DNA from 2 places in the Lysobacter sp. TY2-98 genome. Region 2 is predicted to be linked to the other one. Evidence: riboswitches for the same ligand, from Rfam matches in the RefSeq annotation. Region 2 holds a riboswitch; the other holds the start of a gene.

Region 1 (10,076 bases), 1.1 Mb from region 2:
CGGAATGCACGAACACGGCGTCCATCAACTGCGTTGCATAGCCGCGGCCGCGCACCTCGTCGAGCACGAATACGTCGGCGAGGTAGGCGAATGTCGCGAAGTCACTGATGACGCGAGCGAATGCGACCTGACGACCGTCGAGTAGCCCGGTGAAGCACAGCGAGTTCGCGATCGCGCGGGCGACGGTGTCGCGTGGAATGCCGGCCGCCCAGTACGACTCGGTCGACAGCCAGTGGTGAACAAGATCGACGTCGACCGCCTCGCGATCGGTACGGACGACGAAGCCGTCGCTCACTTCGGTGCCTTCTTCGGACGCTGCCAACCTTCCAGCGTGGCCTGGCGTGCACGGCCCACCGTGAGTTCGCCCGCCGGTGCGTCCTTGGTGATCACCGAGCCCGCACCGATCGTCGCGCCTGCGCCGATCGTGACCGGCGCCACCAGCGAACTGTTCGAGCCGATGAAGGCTTCGTCTCCGATCGTCGTGCGGTGCTTGTTCGCGCCATCGTAATTGCAGGTGATGGTGCCGGCGCCGATGTTGACGCGGCTGCCGACGACGGAATCGCCGATATACGCGAGGTGGTTGGCCTTGCTCGAGACGCCCATCGTCGTCGCCTTGGTTTCGACGAAGTTGCCGATGTGCACGCCGTCGGCGAGCACCGTGCCCGGGCGCAGCCGCGCGAACGGGCCGATCTGCGCAGCGCCTTCGACGACCACGCCTTCGAGGTCGCAGTGCGCACGCACTTCGGTGCCCGGGCCCAGCTTGACGTTCTTGAGCCGGCAGAACGGGCCGATATGCACGCCGTCGGCGAGTTCGACATCACCCTCGAGGATGACGTCGACATCGATCGACACGTCCATGCCGACGCGCACGGTGCCACGCTGGTCGAAACGGTTCGGATCCGCGAGCGTCGCGCCGGCGACGCACAGGGCATTCGCGCAGCGGCGCTGCAACGCGCGTTCGAGCTGCGCCAGCTGCCAGCGATCGTTTGCGCCTTCGACTTCGATCGGATCCTCGACCAGCACCAGTTCGGCCGGACTGAATTCATCGGCGGCGGCGGCGAACACGTCCGTGAGGTAGTACTCGCCCTGCGCATTGTCGTTGCCCAGGTGGCCCAGCCAGCGACGCAGCGGTTCGGCGTCGGCGACCAGGATGCCGGTGTTGATGGTGGTGATCTCGCGCTCGTCGTCGGTGGCGTCCTTCTGCTCGACGATGCGGGCGACCTTGCCGGCGGCGTCGCGGATCACGCGGCCGTAGCCATTCGGGTTCTCGAGTTCCGCAGCGAGCATCGCGATGCGGCCTTCCCCCTCGAGCAGACGCTGCAGCGTGTGCGTGCGGATCAGCGGCACGTCGCCGTAGAGCACGAGCACGCGTGCGTCCTGCTCGATCTGCGGCATCGCCTGCAGCACGGCGTGGCCGGTACCGAGGCGCTCGGTCTGCTCCACCCAGTCGAGATCGACGTAATCATCGAATGCGCCGCGCACCTGCTCGCCGCGATGCCCGTACACCACGTGAATCCCGGCCGGCATCAGCACGCGCGCCGTTTCGATCACGTGCTGCAGCATCGGCACGCCCGCCACCGGTTGCAGCACCTTCGGCTTCGCGGACTTCATGCGCTTGCCTTCACCGGCGGCGAGGATGACGACGTGCAGGGGCGCGGACATGGCGATCACGGACAGGGATGGAAGCCGCGATTCTAGCCGTCGCCTCGTGGCGGCCGTGGCGGTCGATGTGAAACCGCGCGGCGAGCCTCTACCATGCCGGCCCGTGTCTCCGACAACTTCACCCTCGACGCCCGGCGTCCCTGTCCAGCGCCGCCTCGTCGAGGCGGGCATGCTCGCGTGCGCGCTGGGATTCGTCGGCCATCGCATGTGGCAGTGGTTGCCGGCCGCACGCTTCGGCGAGTCGCTGGTGCTCGCGCTGCTGTGGCTCGCGCTCGCATGGGGCGTGGCGCGTGTTGCCCGACGCCGCGTCGCGGACGGCATCGCACTGGTCGGACTCGTTGCGCTGGTGACGATGGCAGGCCCGCTGCCGGTGCTTGCGACGGCGCTGCTGGTCGCGGCGGCGATCGGGATCGGCACCTGCCTGATCGACGACGTCGCGACGGCGTTCGTCGTCGGTGCCGCAGCGATCGCGGGTGTCGTTGGCTGGCTGTTGCCGTTGCCGATCCATTCGACGTGGCTGTATGTCGTTGTGCTTGGCGCGATCACGGTGCTGCGCCGACGCGCCGTGCGGGCCGCCGTCCAGACCGGTTTCCACGACTGGCGCGCGTCGCTTGACGCCGCGCCGCGTGCATGGAGCGCGGCGGCACTCGCGGTCGCGCTCGCGTCCGCGGGGACGTGGCTGCCGACCCTGCAGTACGACGATCTCGCCTACCACCTCGGCCTGCCGTGGCAGCTGATGGAACACGGCCGCTATGCGCTGGATGCGTCGCAGCAGGTGTGGGCGCTGGCGCCGTGGGCCGGCGACGTGCTGCAGGGTCTCGCGCAGCTGATGGCGCGGCAGGAGGCGCGCGGCGCGGTCGATGCGGTGTGGCTGCTGGCGATCGCGATCGGGGCGTATCGACTCGCCGCGTCGCTCGGCGCCAGCGCGACGATGCGTGCCCTGGCCGTGGCGATGGTCGCGACGCTGCCGCCGATCGCCGCACTCGCCGGCAGCATGCACACCGAGTTGCCGGCCTCGGCGGCGCTGCTCGCACTGGCGACGCTGGCTGTTGCGCCGCGCGACAGTCGTCGCGCACTGATCGCGATCGCGCTGCTCGCCGGTTTCCTCGCTGGCCTCAAGTCGATCCATTTCGTCGCGGGCCTGCCGCTGGTCGCGCTGGCGGCGTGGCGACATCGACGTGGCGCGCGCGCGAACACCTTCGCCGTCGCAGCATTCGGATTTCTGCTCGTCGCCGCCTCCAGCTACACCTACGCCACGTTGACCTGCGGCAACCCGGTACTGCCGCTGCTCAATGGTGTCTTCCACTCGCCGTGTTTCGCGACGACCAATTTCGAGGATCCGCGCTGGCACAGGGTCGCCGGCGTGCCGTTGCCATGGTCGATGACGTTCCTGACAAGCGCGCATCTCGAAGGCTGGAACGGCGGCCTCGGCTTTGCGCTGATTGCGCTGTCCGGCGCGGCCATGGTTGCGCTGATCGACCGCCGCACCCGCGCGCTCGCCGCGTGCGCGTTGTTCGCCGTGGTGGCGCCGATGGCGCTGATCGCCTACGCGCGCTACGTCGTGCCCGGCCTGGTCGTGCTCGTACCGATCGCGGTGGTGGCAATGGCGAACGTGCTGCCGCCGTGGCGGGCGGCGCTGCTCGGCATCGCCCTGTGCGCGCTCGATCTCGCGTTCCAGGCGAACGCGCACTGGATCCCGCACACCGGCGGCATCAAGCGCGCGCTGGTGGCGGGTGGCCGCGATGCGCCGCTGTTCGCGCGCTACGCACCCGAGCGCCTGGCGATCGAGCGGCTGCGCGTGCTCGCGCCTCAGGCGACGGTACTCGACCTCGGCGCAGCGACGCACGCTGAACTGGCCGGCCGTGGCCGCACCACCCTCTGGTACGCGCCGTCGCTGAATACGGCGGCGCTCGGGGCGGACCGCGACCCCACCGGCGCGACCTGGGCGGACCTGCTGCGCGATGCCGGCATCGATGTGGTGCTCATGCGCACAGCGGACGCCACGCCCGCGCGGCGCGCCGGGCTGGTCCAGTCCGGCGCCCACCCGCTGCTGACCGTCGGCCCGGTAGAGTGCTGGCGTTTGCCCCGACCCGGAACCCGATGAGCCTCAGTCGACAGAGCCGCGCCTACCTCACCATCGGCCTGATCCAGTGGCTGGTCGACTGGGCGGTGGTGGTGGCGCTCAGCCACGCCGGCATGACCATCGAGATCGCGAACGTGATCGGCCGCATCGCCGGGGCGCTGCTCGGCTTCCGCATGAACGGGCGCTTCACCTTCGGCGACGGCGACACGGCGCCGGGCGGCCCGCAGTTCACGCGTTACATGGTCATGTGGGTGTCGACGACCATCGTCAGCACGTGGTCGCTCGGCGCGATCGACCAGTACGTCGGCCTGCACTGGGCGTGGCTGGCGAAGCCGGGCGTCGAGTTCGTGCTCGGCGTGATCGGCTTCCTGCTGTCGCGCCACTGGGTCTATCGACCCTGACGTTCGTCGCGGCTCGGTCCGCGCATCGCAGTTCGCTCCTTTCGCACCTCCAGTCGACCGCGAACCGGTCGATAGACGAGGCATGGCCGAAGGGTGATCGGAGGTCCGCGATGGTCGAGCTGCGTCGAGGTGCGCCCGCCGAACTGTGGCAGGCGCTGGTGCATGAGGCGGGCGAGCGCGCGGGCTGCGCACTCGACGAATCGCGCGAGAGCTATCTCGTCTTCGTGCTGTTGCGGCATCAAGGCGATGGCCAGCTGCTCGCACGCACGCAGGCGCTGGAGTGGCTGCATGCGCAATCGCTCGGCGGACGCATGCAGGAAGACGCATTGCGCGATGTCGGCGATCGCTGTCTGTTGATCGCGGGGCTGCATCCCGCGCTGGCGCAGCGCCGCCATGTCGACGTGCGCTATTTCATCGACATCGGGCGCAGTGCGTATCGCGGTGTCGCGGAAGTCGGCCGATCCGCGTATACGACGCTGTTCGCGCAGCTCGCCGAGAGTTACGGCGAACTGGTGCACACGCTGCGCGCACTTCGGCCGGAAACACCAGCCATCAGCGATGCTCGCCTTGGGCGGCTCGTCGCCGCACCGGGTTACCACTGACGCGATCGCCGACCTCCGTCGGCGATCGCGTCGCATCGATCACGGCGTAGGCGCGTAGCGCAGGGTGACGAACAGGCCGCGACCCGGCTGGCGGTAGTACTCGACCGTCTCGTAGGTGCGGTCGAACATGTTCTCCAGGCGCGCCTGCAGGCGGAGCGCTGGCGTGAATGCGTATTCGGCGCGCAGGTCGAACGTCGCATACGCACCGAGGCGGCGCGTGTTCGCCAGGTCGTCGTAGCGCGCGCCTTCGCCCGCGGCGGTCACGCCGAAGCGGAACGCACCGAATTCGCGATCCACGTCCAGGCGTGCGCTCTCACGCGCGCGACGCGGCAGGTCGAGCGACGCAGCGCTGCTGCGATTCTCCGGATCGACCCAGCTCACGCTGCCTGCCGTCGTCCAGCCGGCGAACGTCGCATGACCCGACAGCTCAGCGCCGCGCATGCGTGCGCGATCGATGTTCTCGGGGCGGAACGACACCGCGCTGTAGGAGATCAGGTCGTCGACGTGCGTCTGGTAGAGGTCGAGTCGCGCACCGGCGGTGTCGGTGTCCCACGCAAGCCCCGCTTCGATCGAACGCGACTTCTCCGGGCGCAGGTCGGGATTGCCGAAGCCGAACGGGTAATAGAGCTCATTGAACGTCGGTGCCTTGAACGCCGTGCCGCCGCCGAGTGTCACGCGCCAGGAAGGTGCGAATTCGTAGCCGAACGCGAGGTTCCCGGTGGAATGCCCGCCGAACTGTTCGTTGTCGTCATGACGTGCGCTGGCCTGCACGTCGAACGCACCGAAGTCGCCCTGGTACTGCAGGAATGCCGCGCGGTCGATGCGCTGCTTGAGTACGTAGTTGGTGGTGCTGCTGACCTCGTCGCGCTGCCATTCCGTGCCGGCGCTGATGCGCTGGCCCGCAGCGACCGTGAAGTCCCCCTGCAGCGATGCGGTGTCGCGATTGCTCGCGAAGTCGCCCAGGAAGCTGTCGTCGTGGAAGTTGTCCGACGCGTCGCGATTACGACCGGCCTGCAGACGCAGCGATGCGTTCGTCGACGGCGTCCACGTCACGCCACCGCCGACGACCTGCTGCACGACCTTCGAACGGTTGTAGAAGCCGTCGTATTCGTTGTCGCCTTCCGCGCGCATGGCGCTGGCGTCGGCCTTCCACGCGTCGTTGAACGCCACACCGCCACGCACCGACAGCGCGTCACGGGTGTAGCCGTCGCGATCCGGCTCATCGGCGAAGCAGCCGGCGAAGATCGGGAAGCCCGCGCCGCGGCACGAATCGAACCCGCGCGTTTCCTGGTGCGAATAATCCGCACCGACCCACCCCTTGCCGACGCGACCACCGAAACCCGCGCTCGCCTCGTAGGTGTCGCGGCTGCCTGCGCCGATGGCCATGCGCGGCGCGAGCGCACCGGTGTCGCGCTTGGTGAAGATCTGGATGACACCCCCGATCGCCTCGCTGCCGTACAGGCTCGAGCGCGGGCCACGCACGATTTCGATGCGGTCGATCAGCTCGACCGGAATGTCCTGGAACGCGACCAGGCCCGAAGTCGCCGAACCCATGCGCACGCCGTCGACCAGCACCAGCACGTGGTCGGACTCGCTGCCGCGCATGAAGATCGTGGTGAGCTTGCCGAGGCCGCCCTGGTTGCCGATCGAAATGCCGGCGCGGCCGCGCAGCAGGTCGGGCAGCGAGCGTGCCTGGCTGCGTTCGATGTCTTCACGATCGATGACTTCGACCGGCGCGAGCACGTCGCGCACGGCGACCGGCGCGCGGTTGGCGGTGACGACGACGCGGTCGAGCGTGGACGCTTCGTCGGCGAACGCGGGCGTGGCCAGCGACGCGGCGATGGCGAGGGTAATGAGGCGATACGTCATTGCGGTACTTCTCCGGCGTGCACGACCCCACGTCGTGCGGTCATAAGGAATCGCGAGGAGAAGGCGGAAGCGGGACGACGGCGCAGCGACGCGACGTAGGCCGCCACAATGCCCTCCGCATCGCAACCAGTCGACGATCGGGCCGGTCTCCGGACTCGCGAGTGGATGCGGATTCGCATCCCTCCGAGGCGCCTTCCCGTGACGTCACGTCACAGTGGCCGATGCCGCGGATCGACTCGCTTACCGTTGCGGGGGCAGTGCCGGGCTGGCGCAGCGCGCGTCACCGGCTTCCCGTTTCAACCTGCGGCGATCAACCGCCAGGTCACCCGAAAGCGGCGCGAAGTCTACGGGAAAGACGGGCCCGGCGCGCGGGCCGCGTCAGAACGAAAGCGCATCAGGCGCTTCGGCCTCGTCGTGCGCCTCATGCGCATCGCCCATCGTCGTGGTGACTGCTGAGGCCGGCGGCATGCGCTTGGCCGACGGCAGCAACGCCGCGCCGGCTTGTGCTTCCGCGGCAAGTTGCGCGCGGCGGTCGGGATCGACCTGCTGCCAGTGGCAGCCGATCATCGCGCCTTCCAGCGCATACAGCAGATTGAGGCTGGGCTTGAAGCCGGCGCGCTTGACGCGCAGGAACGCCTCGACCGGACCGATCGCGTTGACGTCGTCCCACGTGCGCAGCCCGACCTGGCGCAGCCATGCCGCGGACTTGCCGCCGATGTTGAGGGCCTTGGGCGCGTCGGTCATCGCATCAGCCCAGCGACGCGACGAACGCGTGCGCGATCGCCTCGAGACCGCGTTGGTCGTCGACGTCGAAACGGTCGGGTTCGGGGCTGTCCAGATCGAACACGCCGATCAGCGTGCCGTCGTTCGCGATCAGCGGAATGACGACTTCCGAACGCGACGCGGAATCGCAGGCGATGTGTCCCGGGAATGCATGCACGTCGGGCACGCGCTGCGTCTCGCGCGTTGATGCCGCCGCGCCGCAGACGCCCTTGTCGAGCGGAATGCGCACGCACGCCGGCAAGCCCTGGAACGGGCCGACCACGAGTTCGGTGCCGTCGAAGAAATAGAAGCCCACCCAGTTGAGCGATGGCAATGCGTTGTAGACGAGCGCGGAGATGTTCGCCGCATTGGCGATGCGATCGCGCTCGCCATGCAGCAGGCCCTGCGCCTGCTCCAGCAGTTGCGCGTACTGCTCGGGCTTGGCGCCGGTGAGCGTGGAAGCGGTAAAGGTCATGCGCGAAGTCTAGCGCGCGATGTTTCGGCCGGATGCGCCGCTTCAGTGCGTTCTCTGTCTCATGCATGCAACCGCCGCAGCGACCGTGCGTCGCCTGTCCTGATCCGACATGACTTTTCGCCCGGGCAGCCGCTTTGGCCATAGCTATACTCCGCGGTGCACAAATTGGCCCTGCCGCCCGCGACGTCGCGTCGCCCCCGACCCGGAGCCCTCCCCGCATGACCTCCACCACGCGCCTCATCGTCGCGGCCGGCGTCCTGTCGCTCGGCCTCGTCGCCTGCAAGAAGGGCGGTGACGCATCCCAGCAGGGCCCGGGGGGCGCGATGCCGCCGGCGGAAGTCGGTGTCGTCGAAGTGCGCCCGCAGTCGCTGCCGGTGAGCAAGGACCTCGTCGGCCGCCTAGCGCCGTTCCGCAGCGCCGATGTGCGCGCACGCGTGACCGGCGTCGTGCAGAAGCGTCTGTATGAGGAGGGCGCGGACGTGCACGAAGGCCAGGTGCTGTTCGTGATCGATCCGTCCGAACTGCGTGCGGCGACCAGCCAGTCGCAGGCCGCAGTCGCGCAGGCCGAAGCCACGTACACCACTGCGCGCGCGACCGCCGAACGCGCGCGTCGCCTCGGCCCCACGCAGTACATTTCCAAGGCCGATCTCGACAACGCGCTCGCGGCCGAGCGTTCCGCCGCCGCCGCCGTGCAGCAGGCGCGCGCCGCGCTGGCGAGTTCGCGCATCAACCTCGGCTACTCGGAAGTGCGTTCGCCGATCTCGGGCCGCGCCGGTCGTGCGCAGGTCACCGAAGGCGCGCTGGTCGGGCAGGGCGGTGCGACGCTGCTCGCGACGGTCGACCAGATCGATCCGCTGTACGCGAACTTCTCGATTTCCGTCGCCGAACTCGACCAGCTGCGTCGTGGCGAAGGCAAGGGCGAGCCGGCCGATCGCGACGTGCAGATCGTGCTGCCCGACGGCACCGTCTACGCGCAGCGCGGCACGCTCGACTTCGAAGGCAGCGTCGTCGACCCCGCAACGGGCGCGGTGTCGCTGCGCGCGCGCGTGCCGAATACCGAACGTCGCCTGCTGCCGGGCACCTACGTCGGCGTTCGCGCGACGCTGGGTCTGCAGAATGCGGTCTACCTCGTGCCGCAGGCCGGCGTACTGCGCGATGCGCAGGGCGCGTACGTCTACGTCGTCGGTGCCGACAACAAGGTGGTACGCAAGGATGTCGGCGCCGATACGCAGCAGAACGGCAAGTGGGTGGTCGACCACGGCCTCGCACCGGGTGATCGCGTAATCGTGTCCGGCATCCAGCGCGCGCAGCCGGGTGCGCAGGTCAAGGCGACGCCGTGGACCGAAGGCCCCGCCGACGCGAAGCCGGCGGCCGCTGCTCCCACCGCGCGCAAGGGCTGATTCGCCATGTCCCGCTACTTCATCAACCACCCCGTATTCGCGTGGGTGATCGCGATCATGGTGGTGATCGCGGGCCTGCTCTCGATCCGCGGCCTCGGCGTCGAGTCGTATCCGAACATCGCACCGCCGCAGGTCGGCGTATTCGCGAGCTATCCGGGTGCGGACGCGCAGACCGTCGAACGCGCGGTCACGCAGATCATCGAACAGCAGCTCACCGGCATCGACGGACTGGATTACTTCAGCGCGTCGTCGAGCCAGGGCTCCGCCTCGGTCAACCTGACCTTCAAGCCCGGTGTCGATCCCGACATCGCGCAGATGCAGGTGCAGAACAAGGTCTCGCAGGCGACGCCGCGCTTGCCATCGGACGTCACGCGCAACGGCATCACCGTTGCGAAGGCCAATTCCGGCTTCCTGTCGGTCGTCGCGCTGAAGTCGTCCGATCCCGCGATCGGCAAGGACCAGCTGTCCGACCTGCTCGCATCGACTGTCCTCGACCAGATCTCGCGCGTACCCGGCGTGGGCGGCACGCAGCTGTTCGGCGGCGAATACGCGATGCACATCTGGCTCAACCCGGACAAGCTGCAGGCCTACGGCCTGTCGGCGAGTGACGTGCTGAGTGCGGTGCGCGCGCAGAACGTGCAGTTCTCGGCGGGCCAGGTCGGCGGTGAGCCGTCGCCCGACACGCAGATGTTCACGGCGACGGTCGCCGCGGAAGGTCGCTTCTCCACGCCGCGGGAGTTCGAGAACATCATCCTGCGCTCGGACCCGAATGGCGCGACGGTCCGCCTGCGCGACGTCGCGCGCGTCGAGATCCTCGGCTCC
Region 2 (10,076 bases):
GCAGGCGCCGTTGGACGAACGCTGCGTGTAGTTGCGGTACTGCGGCAGCGCGATGGCGGCCAGGATGGCGATGATCGCGACGACGATCATCAGTTCGATGAGGGTAAAGCCCTGCTGCTTCTTCATGGTGTATCCCCTAGGAGTGGATTTGGAACTTCACGGACTACTACGGACGACTCGCCGGATCCTTGGTCTGCCGTGCGTGGGTCCGTGCATCCGGACATACGCATAACCCGTGCCAAGGGGGCGTGCCAATCGGGACGGAACGCTTTCGCGGCGCCGGTCACGTTTGGAATGGTTCAGCTGACAACCCCGGTGCCCCTATTTGTCAGCTTCCCGCCGGTGCATGACGCAGTGCGTCAGGCTTATTCGATCCCCAGTTTCTTCAACTTGTACCGCAGGGCCCGGAAGGTGATGCCAAGGGCCGCGGCGGTCCGAGTCTTGTTGTAGCGGTTTTCCTGCAGCGCGTGCTGGATCGCGGCGCGCTCGATTTCCTCGATGTACGACGGCAGCGCGCTGGTCGCGGTGTCGCGGGGATCGAGGTTGCGCGGATCGGCCGCCGCCGGGGCGGCCGGCGGCGGCGCGGCTGCGGGCGCGGCAGGAGTCGCCGGTGGCGCCGGCTTCGGGGCCGACTTGGGCAGGCTCAGGTCGTCGGACTCGATCGTCTCGCCTTCGGCCAGCGCGAGCGCGCGCTCCAGGATGTTCTCGAGTTCACGGACGTTGCCGGGGAACGGATAGGCGTGCAGCGCCTCGACCGCGTCGGACGACAGGTGCGGGATGACCCGATCCTGGGCGGCTGCAAGGCGGCGGAGGATGACGTCGGCCAGACCCGGCAGGTCTTCCGGGCGGTCGCGCAGCGGCGGGACGCGCAGCTCGATGACGTTGATGCGGTAGTAGAGGTCGTGGCGGAAGCGGCCCTCCTCCACCAGCGCCGCGAGGTCCTTGTGCGTCGCCGACAGGATGCGGACGTCGACCTTGACCTCGTTGTTCGAGCCGACCGGGCGGATCGACTTCTCCTGGATCGCGCGCAGCAGCTTGACCTGCATCGGCAGCGGCAGCTCGGCGACCTCGTCGAGGAAGAGGGTGCCACCGTCGGCCGCCTGGAACAGGCCGGGCTTGTCGGCATGGGCGCCGGTGAAGCTGCCCTTCTTATGGCCGAAGAACTCGCTCTCCATGAGTTCGGCGGGAATCGCGCCGCAATTCACCGGCACGAACGGCCCGGAGGCGCGTCCACCCTCCGCGTGGATCGTGCGCGCGACGAGCTCCTTGCCGACGCCCGATTCGCCGGAGATGTAGACCGGCGCCTGACTGCGGGCGACCTTGGTGAGCGTGGCGCGCAGCGAGGCCATGGCCGGTGATTCGCCGAACAGGCGCGACGAGATGCCGGCTTCGCTGGCGGCGCGGCGGCGTTCGTGGAGTTCCAGCGCCTGCTTGACCAGGTCGCGCAGCACGCCGAGGTCGACCGGCTTGCTGACGAAGTCGAACGCACCGGCCTTCAGCGCCTCGACCGCGGCCTCGACGTTGCCGAAGGCCGTGATCATGGCGACCGGCGTGGTCGGGTGCTTCGAATTGATCTCGGAAACGATCTCGAGCCCGGTGCCGTCGGGCAGCCGCATGTCGGTCAGGCAGAGGTCGTATTTGTTGCGGGAGAGCAGGGCGCGGGCGTCGGTGACGTTCGCCGCCGTATCGCAGCGCAGGCCCATACGGCCGAGGGTCATGACCAGCAATTCGCGGATGTCGCGCTCGTCATCCACGACAAGGGCGGTGCGGGCGGGTGCGCTACGGGGTTCGGCCATCGGTTCCTCCGCCGCGCACCTTAGCGGAAGTGACCGCCTGCGGCCACTTCGTCCCCTTTTTGTCAGGGCCGCGGCAGGTTCATCGGCCCAGCGCACTCATGCGGATGCGGAAGCAGCCGCCGACGCCCGGGGTCGGAACGTAGTCGAGGCTGGCCTGGTTGGCACGGCACAGCTCGCGCGCGATGTAGAGGCCGAGACCGGTGCCGTGGCTCGAGGTCGTGAAGAACGGTTTGAACAGGCGGTGGCGGATCGGCTCGGGAATGCCGGGGCCGCGATCGATGACGTCCAGCACCGGCTGGCCGCCGTCCATGGCCGCGCGCACCGTCACCCGCGCCGGCTCGCCGGGCATGCGGCCGTAGTTGAGCGCGTTCGCGACGAGCACGGTCACGGCCTGGTGCAGCTGGCGCGGATCGAACAGCGCATTGATCTCCGGTTGCGTCGACGCACTGATCAAAGTGTCGCTTTCGATGGGATGGCTGACGAGGTAGTCGTCGACGAACTGTCCGGCGAAGTGCACCAGTTCGATCACCACCGGTTTCGCCGGTTCGCGACGCGCCAGGCCAAGCACGTTCTCGACGATGCCGTTCATGCGCACGATGTGCTGGTGGATGATCTCCAGCAGCCGGCGATCCGCCGGGCGAATGTCGTCCGATTCCTCCAGCAGCTGCACTGCGTAACTCATCGCCGCGAGCGGATTGCGGATCTCGTGCGCCAGGCTCGCGGAAAAGCGGCCCAGCGTCGCCAGCGTGATCGATTCGGCGTGCTGCGACAGCAGCGACGTGTCGTCGAGGAACACGAGCGCCTGGTCGCTGTTGGCCTGGAGGCGTGCGAAGCGTGGAATGACGTCGGGCTGATCGGCGGCCACGCGCATCGGCGTCTCATCGACGGCGTTGGACGCGCGCCAGTGCGCGAGGCGACGACCCAGCTCGGGCACCGCCAGCGCGAGTTCGCGGAAACCGTGCAGTTCGTCGCCGACGTCGCCGACCAGTGCGGTCGCGGCTTCGTTCGCGAGGCGCATGCGTCCCATGCCGTCGACCAGCAGCACGCCGGTGCGCAGGCGGCGAATGATGAGTTCGTTGACCTGCGCGAGGTGTTCGTTCTCGGTCGTACGCAGCGCGGCAATCTCGTAGCTGTCGCGCATCTGCCGGCCCAGCACGTTCATCACCGTCGCGAGCGCGGCATAGCCGATCGCGAACATCACCGGCTCGGTGAACGAGCGTCGTGGCGCGCCGTCGATGACGCCCCAGGCGTACTCCGCGAACAGCAGTGCGATGGACACCATCGCGAAGGCGAAGGCGAAGCGCGACGGCAACAGGAGTGACGCCGCGCCGACGTTGAAGAGGATCATCACCGCGATGCCGCTACCGGCCGACGGAAGCGCGTGCATCGCGAGGATGCCGAAGAACAGGTCAGCGGCAACGCCGATGCCCGCGGACAGGCGCACGTCGATGCGGCGCCCGAGCCCCAGCATCACGAGGGACACGAACAGGTAGGTGATGACGACGGAGCGCGCGAGCAGCGCATAGCGCGGCGGATCGAGAAAGCCCGTCGTCGGCCCGAACACCAGCGCCACCAGCAGCGCCGCCTCGAGCACCCGGTAGAGGTTGAAGAGCCGCAGTTCGCGGTAGAGGACGTGGTCGGCGTCGAGCGGGGTCAGCGCAGGTTTGAAGGGCACGGCGCGCGTCCAGCGGTCGGTCGGCCGAGTATAGGTGCCTGATTCTCCGGACGTTCCCCCGGTCAGTCGGGGTGGCCCGGCCCCGCCCGATCGGCGACAATATGGCCCCCTCGCGCCCACCCCGGCCGCGCCGTCAGGCGCGCGAGGCCCCACGTCCATCCTTCGGTGACGCATGAATTTCCACGAATACCAGGCGAAGCAGCTCTTCGCCGACTACGGCATCGCCGTTCCCAAGGGCATCGTCGCCCGCTCGCCCGACGAGGCGGTGGCGGCGGCCAAGCAGATCCCGGGCGACCTCTGGGTCGTCAAGGCGCAGATCCACGCGGGCGGCCGCGGCAAGGCCGGCGGCGTGAAGCTCGCCCGGTCGTACGACGAAGTGCGCGAGTACGCCAAGGCGATGCTCGGCACCAAGATGGCGACCTACCAGACCGCCGGCGTCGAGCTGCCGATCGATGCGGTGCTGATCTCCGAAGGCACGGACATCGCGAAGGAGCTTTACCTATCGGTGCTCGTCGATCGTTCGACGAAGACGGTGACGTTCATCGCGTCGGCCGAAGGCGGCATGGACATCGAGCAGGTCGCCCACGAGAAGCCCGAGGCGATCCAGACGCTGCACATCAACTACGTCGAAGGTCTGCAGCCGTACCAGTGCCGCGACCTCGGCTTCGCGATGGGCCTCAACGCCAAGCAGGTCGGCCAGCTCACCAAGATCATGACGGGCCTGTTCAAGCTCTTCATGGACAAGGACCTCGCGCTGGTCGAGCTCAACCCGCTCGCGATCCTCACCAACGGCGATCTCGCCGTGCTCGACGGCAAGGTCGATTCGGACGACAACGCCTCGTTCCGTCATCCGGAACTCGTCGCCATGCGCGACACGCGCCAGGAAGACGAGACGGAAGTGCTCGCGTCGAAGTACGACCTCAACTACGTCACGATGGACGGCGACATCGGTTGCATGGTCAACGGTGCAGGCCTCGCCATGGCGACGATGGACGTCATCGCGCTCAACGGCGGTTCGCCGGCGAACTTCCTCGACGTCGGCGGCGGTGCGACGAAGGAGCGCGTCACCGAGGCGTTCAAGCTGATCCTGTCGAGCGACAAGGTGAAGGCGATCTTCGTAAACATCTTCGGCGGCATCGTCCGCTGCGACATGATCGCCGACGGCATCATCGCGGCGGTCAAGGAAGTCGACGTCAAGGTGCCGGTGATTGTGCGCCTCGAGGGCACGAACGTCGAAGCGGGCAAGGAGTTGCTGCGCAACTCCGGCCTCGCCATCACCCCGGCCGACGACATCAACGACGGTGCGAAGAAGGCCGTCGCGGCCGTCAAGCACGCCGCCTGAGACTTCCACGTCGCGCGGCCTTGATCCGCGCGACCGACACAGGAATAGAAATCCAATGTCCGTTCTGATCAACAAGGACACGAAGGTGCTGGTGCAGGGCTTCACCGGCTCGCAGGGCACCTTCCACGCGCAGCAGATGCTCGACTACGGCACCCAGGTCGTGGGCGGCGTCACCCCGGGCAAGGGCGGCACGACGCACCTCGGCCTGCCGGTGTTCAACACGATGGAAGAAGCCGTCGCCGCCACCGGCGCCGATGCGTCCGTCATCTATGTACCGCCGCCGTTCGCGGCCGACGCGATCATGGAAGCCGCGGCCGCCGGCATCCGCGTCATCGTCTGCATCACCGAAGGCATCCCGGTGCTCGACATGCTGCGCGCGAAGAACGTGCTGAACGGCTATCCGGAGACGGTGCTCGTCGGTCCGAACTGCCCGGGCGTGATCACGCCGGGCGAGTGCAAGATCGGCATCATGCCGGGCCACATCCACATGCCGGGCAAGATCGGCATCGTGTCGCGCTCGGGCACGCTCACGTATGAGGCGGTCAAGCAGACGACCGACGTCGGTCTCGGCCAGTCGACCTGTATTGGTATTGGCGGCGATCCCATCAACGGCACCAACTTCATCGATGCGCTGAAGTGGTTCCAGGACGACCCGCAGACCGAAGGCATCATCATGGTCGGCGAGATCGGTGGTTCGGCCGAGGAAGAAGCGGCGCAGTTCATCTCGCAGTACGTGACCAAGCCGGTGGTCGGCTTCATCGCCGGTGCGTCGGCGCCGAAGGGCAAGCGCATGGGCCACGCGGGCGCGATCGCCTCGGGCGGCTCGGGCACGGCGGAAGGCAAGTTCGCGGCGCTGGAGGAGGCGGGCGTCACCACGGTGAAGTCGCCGGGCGATCTCGGTGCGGCGATTGCCAAGAAGCTTGCGGGCTGATTGGTTCGCCGAGTTGTTGTTGGAGAGGCCGCCTTCGGGCGGCCTTTCTGCTTTCTGGGGTTGGTGTTGCGACGTGCTGCTGCTGCGGTTGCCTCGCGTGTCCCTGTTTCCTTGGAACGCGCGTCGTTGTTGGATGCGGTTGCGATGGTGCTTGTAGACGGAAGCAACAGCGTTCCGTGCGCTGGCGCGCGCGGGTCACTTTTCTTTGCTGGTGCAAAGAAAAGGTAACCAAAAGAAAGCACCTTCCCCGACGGATCTACAGCTCGCGATCGGGCGAGTTTGTCGCGATCGCCACACTCGGCTCCTGCCTCGGGTGGCGACGGCGCGCGTCCTGCGCGCCGCCCCTTCGGGTCTTCACGATTGGCGCCAGCTGTCGAAAAGAGTCCCCGCGTGGACGTGTTGCCTACAACCCGTCTCTGCGTTGGCGTCAAGAAGACCTGCCTACAAAATATTGTGTTGACGCGCTTGGACATGCCGCATATGTTGTGCCCGTCGAAGGTGCCGCGCCCGCCAGGGCCGGCTTAAAAGGGAATCCGGTTCAAAGCCGGAACTGCCCCGCAGCGGTGAGTGGAAACGACCCGCGTCATTGGCACTGGCCCCAGCGGCTGGGAAGCGACGCGCAGTAGGTGGCGACTCCGGTCGTCGTAGTCCACGAGTCCGAAGACCTGCCTCGATCGGCGGCCGCGTGCCGCCGTTGGCCAGGCGTCCTCGTGGGAGGGACGGGTCGGTCCGCGGAGCTCGTCCGCTACCTTCCGTCTCCAACATGTCGATGCCGGCTCGCCCGAGGGGGCGGGGGCCGGCGCAGGACGACGCGTGCGCCGCTTTCGCTTCCTCTCCATCGCCACCGGAGAGGAAAAAATGACGACCGAAACACTCACCGACGTCCAAGCCGACGCGCTCGACACCGACCAGCCGGGCTTCGCGCTGACGCCGCCGCATGCACCGGGGACCATGACCGTCACCAAGCGCGACGGCCGCCGCGAGCCGGTCGACGTCGCCAAGATCGTGCGCGCCGTGCAGCGCTGCAGTGCGGGACTCGCCGACATCGACCCCATGCGCGTCGCGCTCAAGACCATCGGCGGCATCTACGACGGCGCGACCACGCGCGAGCTCGACGAGCTGTCGATCCACACCGCCGCGGCGTTCACCGCGGAAGAACCGCAATACTCGCGCCTCGCCGCGCGCTTGCTCAGCGCGTACATCGACAAGGAAGTCGCCGGGCTCGGCGTGTATTCGTTCTCGCAGTCGATCGTGCTCGGCCACGACCTCGGTCTGATCAACGACCGCGTGCGCGACGCGGTCGAGGCCAACGCACGCAAGTTCAACGACGCGATCGATGCGACGCAGACGCAGCGCTTCGAGTACTTCGGCCTGCGCACGCTCTACGACCGCTACCTGCTCAAGCATCCGCACAAGCGCCACGTCATCGAGACCCCGCAGCACTTTTTCATGCGCATCGCGGTCGCGCTGACCGATAGCGCGGCCGGCGCACTGCAGCTGTATCGGCTGATGTCCTCGCTGGACTACGTGCCGAGCTCGCCGACCCTGTTCAACTCCGGCACACGGCACGAGCAGCTGTCGTCCTGCTTCCTGCTCGATTCGCCGCAGGATTCGCTGACCGACATCTACGAGCGCTACGGCGACGTCGCGCAGCTCTCGAAGTTCTCCGGCGGCATCGGGCAGGCTTACCACCGCATCCGCGCGCGCGGTTCGCTGATCCGTTCGACCAATGGCCGCAGCAACGGCATCGTGCCGTGGCTGAAGACGCTCGACGCGTCCGTCGCCGCGGTGAACCAGGGCGGCAAGCGCAAGGGCGCCGCGTGCATCTACCTCGAGACGTGGCACGCGGACATCGAGGAGTTCCTCGAGCTGCGCGACAACACCGGCGACGAGATGCGTCGCACCCACAACCTCAATCTCGCGAACTGGGTTCCGGACCTCTTCATGCGCCGCGTCGATGCGGACGGTGACTGGTCGCTGTTCGATCCGAAAGCGGTGCCGGAACTGCCGGACCTGTGGGGTGACGCGTTCGACCGCGCCTACGAGCAGGCTGAGCAGCAGGAACTCGCGAGTCGCACCGTCAAGGCGCGCGAACTCTACGCTCGCATGATGAAAGTGCTGGGCGAAACCGGGAACGGATGGATGACGTTCAAGGACGCGTCCAACCGCACTTGCAACCAGGTCGGACCGGGTCGCACCGTGCATCTGTCCAACCTTTGCACGGAAATCCTTGAAGTCACCAGCGCGGACGAGACCGCGGTCTGCAACCTCGGTTCGATCAATCTCGCGCAGCACGTCGGCGAACACGGGTTCGACTTCGACAAGCTGGCGGAGACGGTGCAGGTCGCCGTTCGCCAGCTCGACCGCGTGATCGATCTCAACTTCTATCCGATCGAATCTGCGCGTCGCTCGAACCTGCGCTGGCGTCCGGTCGGGCTCGGCGTGATGGGCCTGCAGGACGTGTTCTTCAAGCTGCGGATGCCGTTCGATTCGGCGGAAGCGCTGGGACTGTCGACGCGCATCGCCGAGCGCATCTACCTGCATGCGCTGGAGGCGTCGTGCGACCTCGCGGAACTGCACGGCGCGCATCCGTCGTTCGCGGAGACGCGTGCAGCGGCCGACGACCTGCAATTCGACCTGTGGAGCGTGACGCCGACACAGTCCGTCGCGTGGGAGGCGCTGAAGGCACGCATCGCGCAACACGGCCTGCGTAACTCGCTCCTCATCGCCATCGCGCCGACCGCGACCATCGCGTCGATCGCCGGCTGCTACGAATGCATCGAGCCGCAGGTGTCGAACCTGTTCAAGCGCGAGACGCTGTCGGGCGACTTCGTCCAGGTCAATCGTTATCTGGTCGACGAGCTGAAGAAGCTCGGGCTGTGGACGCAGACCGTGCGCGACGCGATCAAGCTCGGCGAAGGTTCGATCCAGTCGATCGAGGCGATCCCCGCCGCGCTGCGCGACGTCTATCGCACCGCGTGGGAGCTGCCGCAGAAGGCGCTGATCGATCTCGCCGCCGCGCGCGGGGCGTACATCGACCAGTCGCAGTCCCTCAATCTCTTCATGGAGAGCCCGAACATCGGGCGCCTGTCGTCGATGTACATGTACGCGTGGAAGTCGGGCCTGAAGACGACGTACTACCTGCGTTCCCGGCCGGCCACGCGCATCGCGAAGGCGACGGTGAGCACCGTCGCGCCGCAGGCCGCCGTCGCCTGTTCGCTCGAGAACCCCGAGGCCTGCGAGGCCTGCCAGTAAACGACTCATGCGCCGGCCGCGGTGACGCGCCGGCGTCTTCCCTATGCAGGGGCGCGCGGAAGACGGCAGGAGCCGTCGAGGGAACGCCGGCGCAATGGATCGCGCGCTTGGACGCGACGCAAGGACGTCGTCCGCCGCCCCTGCACCTTATTCATGCGACGCAGTGCGTCGCCGTCGGACATCACCATGACTGGACGCCTGCTCGACCCCGGCTTCGCCCTCACGCTGCGCCCCATGCGCTATCCCGCGTTCTACGACATGTACCGCGATGCGGTGCGCAACACGTGGACGGTGGAGGAGATCGACTTCGGCATCGACGTCAATGACCTGCGCGACAAGCTCACGCCGGCCGACCGGCATCTCATCGAGCGACTCGTCGCCTTCTTCGCCACCGGCGATTCGATCGTCGCCAATAACCTTGTGCTGAACCTCTACCAGCACGTCAACGCGCCCGAGGCGCGCATGTACCTGTCGCGCCAGCTCTACGAGGAAGCGCTGCACGTGCAGTTCTACCTGACGTTGCTCGACGCTTACGTGCCCGACGTAGAACGGCGCGCGGCAGCGTTCGACGCGATCGAGAACATCCCGTCGATCCGCGCCAAGGCCGACTTCTGCTTCCGCTGGATCGATTCGATCCAGGGCCTGCAGCGCCTCGAAACGCGCGGCGATCGTCGCACATTACTGCTCAACCTCATCTGCTTCGCCTGCTGCATCGAAGGCCTGTTCTTCTTCGCCGCGTTCGCCTACGTCTGGTTCCTGCGCTCGCGCGGGCTGCTGCCGGGTCTCGCGGCCGGCACCAACTGGGTCTTCCGCGACGAGTCCGGCCATATGGCATTCGCGCTCGAGGTGATTCGCACTGCACGCGACGAGGAGCCCGACCTGTTCGACGTCGCGATGGAGCGCGACGTCCGCGCCATGTTGCGCGAGGCGGTGGATGTCGAAGCCGCGTTCGCGCACGACGTGCTGGCCGGTGGCGTGAATGGCCTGTCGCCTCGCGAGATGCGCCAGTACCTCGAATACGTCGCCGACCTGCGTCTCGCGGCGCTGGGCATGACGCCCGAATTCGGCAGCCGCAAT

Evidence for each region. Region 2 has a riboswitch for cobalamin ahead of DWG18_RS00945 (ribonucleoside-diphosphate reductase subunit alpha). Riboswitches for the same ligand answer to the same signal wherever they lie in the genome.
Region 1: it holds a riboswitch for cobalamin, as region 2 does, so the genes downstream of both, btuB (TonB-dependent vitamin B12 receptor) here and DWG18_RS00945 (ribonucleoside-diphosphate reductase subunit alpha) in region 2, are expected to answer to the same signal.

The regions. Positions count from the first base shown of each region.
Region 1 is NZ_CP031413.1:2,224,182-2,234,257, reverse strand. Features, by position in the region: gene DWG18_RS10815 (GNAT family N-acetyltransferase) at 1-295, opposite strand, end outside; gene glmU (bifunctional UDP-N-acetylglucosamine diphosphorylase/glucosamine-1-phosphate N-acetyltransferase GlmU) at 292-1,662, opposite strand; gene DWG18_RS10805 (hypothetical protein) at 1,832-3,766, shown strand; gene DWG18_RS10800 (GtrA family protein) at 3,763-4,146, shown strand; gene DWG18_RS10795 (hypothetical protein) at 4,257-4,748, shown strand; gene btuB (TonB-dependent vitamin B12 receptor) at 4,788-6,617, opposite strand; cobalamin riboswitch at 6,740-6,962, opposite strand; gene DWG18_RS10785 (TfoX/Sxy family protein) at 6,996-7,361, opposite strand; gene DWG18_RS10780 (GAF domain-containing protein) at 7,366-7,854, opposite strand; gene DWG18_RS10775 (efflux RND transporter periplasmic adaptor subunit) at 8,073-9,254, shown strand; gene DWG18_RS10770 (multidrug efflux RND transporter permease subunit) at 9,261-10,076, shown strand, end outside.
Region 2 is NZ_CP031413.1:185,032-195,107, forward strand. Features, by position in the region: gene DWG18_RS15635 (prepilin-type N-terminal cleavage/methylation domain-containing protein) at 1-126, opposite strand, end outside; gene DWG18_RS00925 (sigma-54 dependent transcriptional regulator) at 366-1,796, opposite strand; gene DWG18_RS00930 (ATP-binding protein) at 1,876-3,471, opposite strand; gene sucC (ADP-forming succinate--CoA ligase subunit beta) at 3,644-4,813, shown strand; gene sucD (succinate--CoA ligase subunit alpha) at 4,869-5,744, shown strand; cobalamin riboswitch at 6,224-6,432, shown strand; gene DWG18_RS00945 (ribonucleoside-diphosphate reductase subunit alpha) at 6,603-8,999, shown strand; gene DWG18_RS00950 (ribonucleotide-diphosphate reductase subunit beta) at 9,186-10,076, shown strand, end outside.